2 regions of the Romboutsia lituseburensis genome follow, and region 1 is predicted to be linked to the other one. Evidence: a T-box and tRNA genes for the amino acid it is inferred to sense, from the RefSeq annotation. Region 1 holds a T-box; the other holds one or more tRNA genes.
What was found. A T-box is a leader RNA that pairs with one kind of tRNA and senses whether it is charged. The one in region 1 lies ahead of pheS (phenylalanine--tRNA ligase subunit alpha), so its partner is inferred to be a tRNA-Phe.
Positions count from the first base shown of each region.

Region 2: it has a tRNA-Phe gene. The T-box ahead of pheS (phenylalanine--tRNA ligase subunit alpha) is inferred to sense a tRNA for this amino acid. The anticodon was not compared.

Region 1 is NZ_JANQBQ010000001.1:2,028,183-2,031,686, forward strand. It holds gene pheT (phenylalanine--tRNA ligase subunit beta) at 1-1,143, opposite strand, end outside; gene pheS (phenylalanine--tRNA ligase subunit alpha) at 1,160-2,179, opposite strand; T-box leader at 2,229-2,460, opposite strand; gene NWE74_RS09765 (TrmH family RNA methyltransferase) at 2,513-3,310, opposite strand; gene NWE74_RS09770 (potassium channel family protein) at 3,313-3,504, opposite strand, start outside.
Region 2 is NZ_JANQBQ010000001.1:353,952-357,455, reverse strand. It holds gene NWE74_RS01760 (DEAD/DEAH box helicase) at 1-380, shown strand, start outside; gene NWE74_RS01755 (DUF4438 domain-containing protein) at 438-1,298, opposite strand; tRNA gene NWE74_RS01750 (tRNA-Phe) at 1,466-1,541, opposite strand; tRNA gene NWE74_RS01745 (tRNA-Ser) at 1,548-1,636, opposite strand; gene NWE74_RS01740 (alanine/glycine:cation symporter family protein) at 1,958-3,487, opposite strand.

The DNA.
Region 1 (3,504 bases):
ATTTACAGCCATTTCTGTTAAATTAACATCTATTCCTTTTTCAAATCTAGAAGATGCTTCAGTTCTTAATCCTAACTTCTTAGATGTAGCTCTTATATTTTCCTTAGCAAAGCTTGCTCCTTCTAAGAATATCGATATTGTTTCATCTTTTATTTCTGAGTTTTCTCCACCCATTATACCAGCTAAGTCTAATGTCTTATCTTGGTTTCCTATTACTAGCATATCTGATGTTAATGTTCTTTCAACACCATCTAATGTAGTAAACTTTTCACCTTCTTGAGCTAATTTAACTATCATTTTATTGTATTTTATATCATCTAAATCAAATGCATGAAGAGGTTGACCAAGTTCTAACATAACATAATTTGTTATATCCACTATATTATTTATAGGTCTCATACCTGCTTCTATAAGTCTTCTTTGCATCCAGTATGGAGATGGTCCAACTTTAACATCTTTTACAACTTTACCGCAGTATCTCTTACATAAGTCAGTTTGAATATCTATCTCAAATTGCATTTCTTCATTTGATCCATCAACTTTTATCTCTGGGAATTTTAAATCTGTTCCTAAAGTAACAGCAGCTTCTCTAGCTATACCTATTATTGATCTACAATCTGGTCTGTTTGAAGTTATTTCAAATTCTATTAATGCATCGTTGATACCTAATACATCTCTAACATCCATCCCTAATTCAAATGAATCTTGATGATCTAATATATATATACCATCTTTTTTATGATCTTCAACATATTGATCTGGTATAGTTAATTCTTCTGCACCACAGAACATTCCTTCTGATAATACTCCTCTTAACTTACCTTTCTTTATTTTGAAGTCTCCTGGAAGTACTGCGCCTATTCTAGCAACAGGAACATAATCTCCAACTTTTATATTAGTTGCATTCGTTACTATTTGAAGCACTTCACCATTTGCTACTTCTACCTTTGTAACTTTTAATCTATCTGCATCTGGATGTTGTTCTATTTCTAGTATTTTACATACTTCAACTCCATTTGTTTCTTTTCCGTAGAATTCTACTGCTTCAACTTTTGATCCTGTCATAGTCATCATATCAGCAAATTCTTGTGTTTCTTTATCTATATTTACATAGTCTCTAAGCCATTTTACAGGTACTAACATATTAAACTCCTCCTAATTAAAATTGATCTAAAAATCTCATATCATTTTCGAATAATAATCTTATATCATCTATTTCATATTTAAGCATTGTTATTCTGTCTAATCCCATACCGAATGCAAATCCGCTATAAACTTCTGGGTCTATACCACAATTTCTAAGTACATTTGGATGTACCATACCTGCACCTAATATTTCTATCCATCCTTCACCTTTACACATAGAACATCCTGCACCTTCACATTTGAAACAAGTAACATCTACTTCTGCACTTGGTTCTGTGAATGGGAAGTTGTGGGGTCTAAATTTAGTTTTTGTATGTTCTCCGAATAACTTTTTAACGAACATATTTAATGTTCCTTTTAATTGAGCCATTGTTACATCTTTTCCTACAACTAATCCTTCTATTTGATGGAACATTGGTGAATGTGTAGCATCTGGTGCATCAAATCTGAAACATCTACCTGGAGATATTATTTTTATTGGTAATTCTTGACTCTTCATAGTTCTAACTTGAACTGGAGAAGTTTGAGTTCTAAGTAATAACTCACTATTGATGTAGAATGTATCACTCATATCTCTTGATGGATGGTCTTTAGGAGCATTTAATGAATCAAAGTTATTCTCAACCGTTTCAACTTCTGGTCCTTCTGCTATACTGAATCCCATTCCCATAAATATTTCATTTACTTCATCTGTTATTTGAGATATTGGATGTTTTTTACCTACTTTAACAGCTTTAGCTGGCATAGTAACATCTATAATTTCTTCAGCTAATTTCTTTTGCTTTTCTATAGATTTTAATTCTTCTTTTTTAGAAGATATGCTTCCTTCTATAGATTCTCTCACCTTATTAGCAACTTGACCTATAACTGGTCTTTCTTCAGCTGATAGTTTACCCATTTCTTTAAGTATTGCTGTTATTTCACCTTTTTTACCTAAATATTTAACTCTTAGGCTTTCTACAACTTCTATACTTGAAGTTTCTTTAATTTCATTTAAAGCAGCTTCTTGTAAATTAAGTAATTTTTCTTGCACTATTTTTCACCCTTTCATTTTTTATATTAAAAAAAGCCCTTCATCCCTATCTAGGGACGAAAGACTATAGTTTCGCGGTACCACCCTAGTAGCTTAATAATAAAAAATTATTAAACCACCTCGAATAAACTTAACGCGTTTTGACGTTAAAGCCTACTGAAAGTTTCAGCTTTAATACTCCAGAGGGAACTTCTTTTGAATTCTTAGAAAGTACTTTCAGCCTAGGTACTTATCTCTGAGCTAAGTTAAATCAAAATACTTTTCTCTTTCATAGTATGTAAAAATATGTTTTTCATATAATTATACCATACATAATACAATTTTTACAATATACTAAACTAGGTATTTCTTTATTTCATACATAAGAATTGCAGAACTTATTGCCGCATTTAAAGATTCTGCTTTTCCGTATATAGGTATTTTAACCAGTACATCTGATTTTGATACTAGTTCCTCATTTATACCATTTGCTTCATTTCCTATAACTAATGCTGTTTTATAATTGTACTCTACAGTATTATAATAGTTATTTGTATCTAAATAACTTGATACTATATCGAAATTCTTTAATTTAAGAACTCTTAGTGCTTCATCTTGAGTTGTATGTATTATATTCATATCAAATATTGAACCCATAGTTGATCTTATAACTTTAGGATTGTATACATCAACACACCCTTTTAAAGCCACTATTGCATCTACTCCCGCTGCATCTGCAGTTCTTATTATGGTTCCCATATTACCAGGATCTTGTATTCTATCTAATATAAGAACAAATCTATTTTCATCAGTTAAGTTTTCTTCTAGAGTTTTAGGCTTGAATTTAACTACACCTAAAATACCTTGCGTATTTTCCGTATCTATTAAGTCATCAAATATCTTATTTGTAGTTTTATATGTTTTTATATTTTTCGATTTTAATATGTCTAAAAAACTCACATGTTCTTCTTTTTTTTCAAAATCTTCATTTATAAAAACATATTCTAAATTTGCATTACATTCTATAGCAAGAGTCAGAATTCTATATCCCTCTATTATAAACTTTGATTCTTTATTTCTATTTTTTGTTTTCAATAATGATTTTGTATATTTTACTCTTTCATTATCTTTAGCTGTTATCATTATAGACATTGCTACTTTCTCCTAATTAAATCTTTATTTTCTGAGGCAATACTGCTTATCTTCCCATTTTGCCCAATTACAACTAAAATACTACCAGATTTTAATTCCTCATCTGGAGCTGGAGTAACATTTATGCTTTTTCCTGTCTTTATTGCTAAAACTGTTATTTCATATCTAGCTCTTAATTCTAATTCTACTAGCGT
Region 2 (3,504 bases), 1.7 Mb from region 1:
GAAAAAATGCTTTAAATGCATTTAAGATAGGTAAAGCAAAAATATTAGTTTCTTCAGACTTATCTGCAAGAGGATTAGATATAGTAGATATAACTCATGTATTTAACCTTGATTTCCCTATGAGTAAAAATGAATATGTACACAGATGTGGTAGAACTGCTAGAGGTAACAGAAAAGGAGATGCTATATCTATTGTTACTAATCAAAATCTATCTACTATAAGAACTTATAAAAAAGAATTTAATATAAATATAAAACCTAAAGAACTAAAAGAGGGTAAATTAGTAGATTCTACGAATCACCAAAATAAAGCTAAGAAAAAAACTGACTTTAAAAACAAGAACTTAAAGTCTAATAATAAAAATATAATAAAAAAATAAATTTAGCCTATACATATAAAAAAGGATACTTACTTTATTCTAAGTATCCCTTTTATTTTAATTCATTTTCATGTAATTTCCTATATTTGCACTTTCATCAATTACTCCTTCTATCACACTTTCTTTGCTTGTCATTATAACTGTTACACCTGGTCCATGACCTGATTTTACACAATCACTATGAACTACAACACCTATGCTTACAGATCCTTTTAAAAATCCAACACCATAAGTATTATCGCAATCTTGTAGTAATACTATGTCTCCAAATTTAAGTTTATCAAGACCTAATCTCTTTATTTCTTCCATATCAGCAGTCATTATATCATAATCACCATCTGTTGCCGCACTTTTTGATCCAATACCTGATCCCATTAAATACGGAGGAACTTTTGCAACTACATGTACTTTTAATTTTGAATCTTCTTCTTTTATATTTAGATTTTCAAATAAATCAGGATCTATATTCATTACATGAACATTTTCAAATTCTGGTAAACTTAAGCCTTGACCATATGCTTTTATCATTATTTTATCGTCTATAGCTAACTCTTCTATGATATCTTTTTCAAAATGTATTAGTACATGGTCTATTCCTCCATGCATACCTGTAACATATCCCTTTTTGCCTTTAGCATCTCCTGAAACTATTTTAGCTTCATTTCCTATACATGAAAATGTCATTAAAGCTGCATTTTCAGAATTATTTTCATTTCTTATAGATACCCCTGGTTCTACATGATCTCCTGCCCAGTTAAATACGCTATCTCCAATTGAAACGTTATATGATATTCCACCTGTTGCTGGTAATATCATAGGTTTTCCATCATTACTTATTCTATAATTTCCCCCTACTGGATGATGTATTTTTCCTTGAACAGACCATTTTACAACCTTATCTTTATTTGTTTTTAACATAACTATACTCCTTTAACTTTAAACTATAATACAATATCTTCCTTAAAATTCATTGTATTATAGTTTATATCTATAATCAATTAATTCTATATTTTTTCTAAAATATCATATTTTAAGAATTACAATTTAATGCATAAAAAAAGTACCTACATAAATAGGTACTTAACTGGTGCCCAGAGGCGGAATCGAACCACCGACACGGGGATTTTCAGTCCCCTGCTCTACCGACTGAGCTATCTGGGCAAAATATGGCGGAGAGGGTGGGATTCGAACCCACGGTGCCGTTAAGCATCACTGGTTTTCAAGACCAGCTCCTTAAACCACTCGGACACCTCTCCGTTTATTTTTACTACGCTTTTTAATATATCATATCATTTTTAAATATGCAATACATTTTTACATTTTTTTACTTTTTAATTTAATATTTTCATATATAATAAAAAATTCGCTTCGCTCATGGCGCCAACGACTTCGTCCGTTGCTTAAAATCTCATTTTTTACGTACTATAAGTTTGTTGATATATCAATATTTGAACTACTTATCCATAGTTATAATGTAATCATAATTTCCTTATACGTAAAAAATACAACTAAGCTATATAAATCATTTTTTTATTTATACAACTTAATTGTATAATCTTCAATTGTAAAATAAATCACTATTTCCAGTATTCTGTCTCTATACCAATATCCTTTGATACAAATTTTTTACCACCTGTATCTTCATAGTGTTTTAATGTTTTTAAAATTATATTTCTTCCTACTATTAATATAGGTACGTTTGAGTATACAACCATTATGTTTACCATATCTGATATATACCATACATTACCTAACTCTAAGCCTGCTAAAACAGATAAGACTCCAAATGGAACAAATAAAACTGCACCAAGGCCTCTTATTATCATTATAAATTTATTATCCCTAGTAATACAGTTTGCTGATATTTCTGCAAATAATACAAGACCTATTAATGTTGTAAATGCAAACATAGCATAACATAATGATAAAATAGCATTTACTATATTATCTAAACCTACTCCAGGAACTAAGTGAGCTACTGATGCATTATAAACTGTTATTTTAGATTCCTTTATAACTTCCCACACCACTCCAGCATCTCCATTCCAAACACTCGCCATGACAATTAAAAATCCTGTCATTGTACAAATTATCATAGTATCTAAAAATACTCCTATTGCCTGTATAAATCCTTGCTCACATGGATGATCATTTTCAGATATAGCAGCAGCCATAGTTATTGTACCTTGACCTGCTTCATTTGACATTAGGCCTCTCTTAACACCTTGTGCTAAACACATACCAAATCCTCCACCAAATATAGCTTCTGGTGTAAATGCTCCTTTAAATACTGATACAAAAAAGTATGGTATTAATTTGAAATTTATACACACTATAACAATAACTATAGATACATAAACAATTGCCATTACTGGAACTAATTTATCAGTTACTCTAGTAACTCCTCTTATACCTCCAAATACAGTAAGAGCTACTGAAATTATTATAATTATTCCTATTGCATAATATAAAACTGATTGTCTATCATAAGTTTGACCCGTTAAATGCTCTGCTACTGCACCTAATGAAGTGTATAAATTAAATGTTTGTCCTGGTAAATTAAATAATGCATAAATTATAAATATAGTAGACAGCAGTACTCCCACCCAATATTTATTTCCAAACATCTTTCTTCCATAAAACGGAAGTCCACCTACAAATTCTTTATCTTTCTTTTCTTTAAATAGTTGAGCTAGAACAGCTTCTGAAAATGCTACAGACATTCCAAAGAATGCTGATACCCACATCCAAAATATTGCTCCTGGGCCTCCCACTGAAACTGCATATGTAACTCCTATTATATTACCTGGACCTATCCTCATTGCAGAACTTAATAAAAATGCTGCAAATGGACTTACTCCAATATCACCGGTTTTCTTTTTTATAATAGTTTTTAATCCAGTTTTAAATTTTCTCACCTGAACAAATCGAGTTTTAAAACTAAAATATATTCCTGTGCCTACTAATAATAGTATAGAAAATGCGAAATTGCCCAAAATAGGTATATCTGCATACCATTTAAAATTTGTTGGAAAATTCCACATAAAATCTGATATTGGGACTATAAATTCAAAAAATTTATTTACACTGTTTAATACCTGCTCCAAAATATCACTCCTTCATA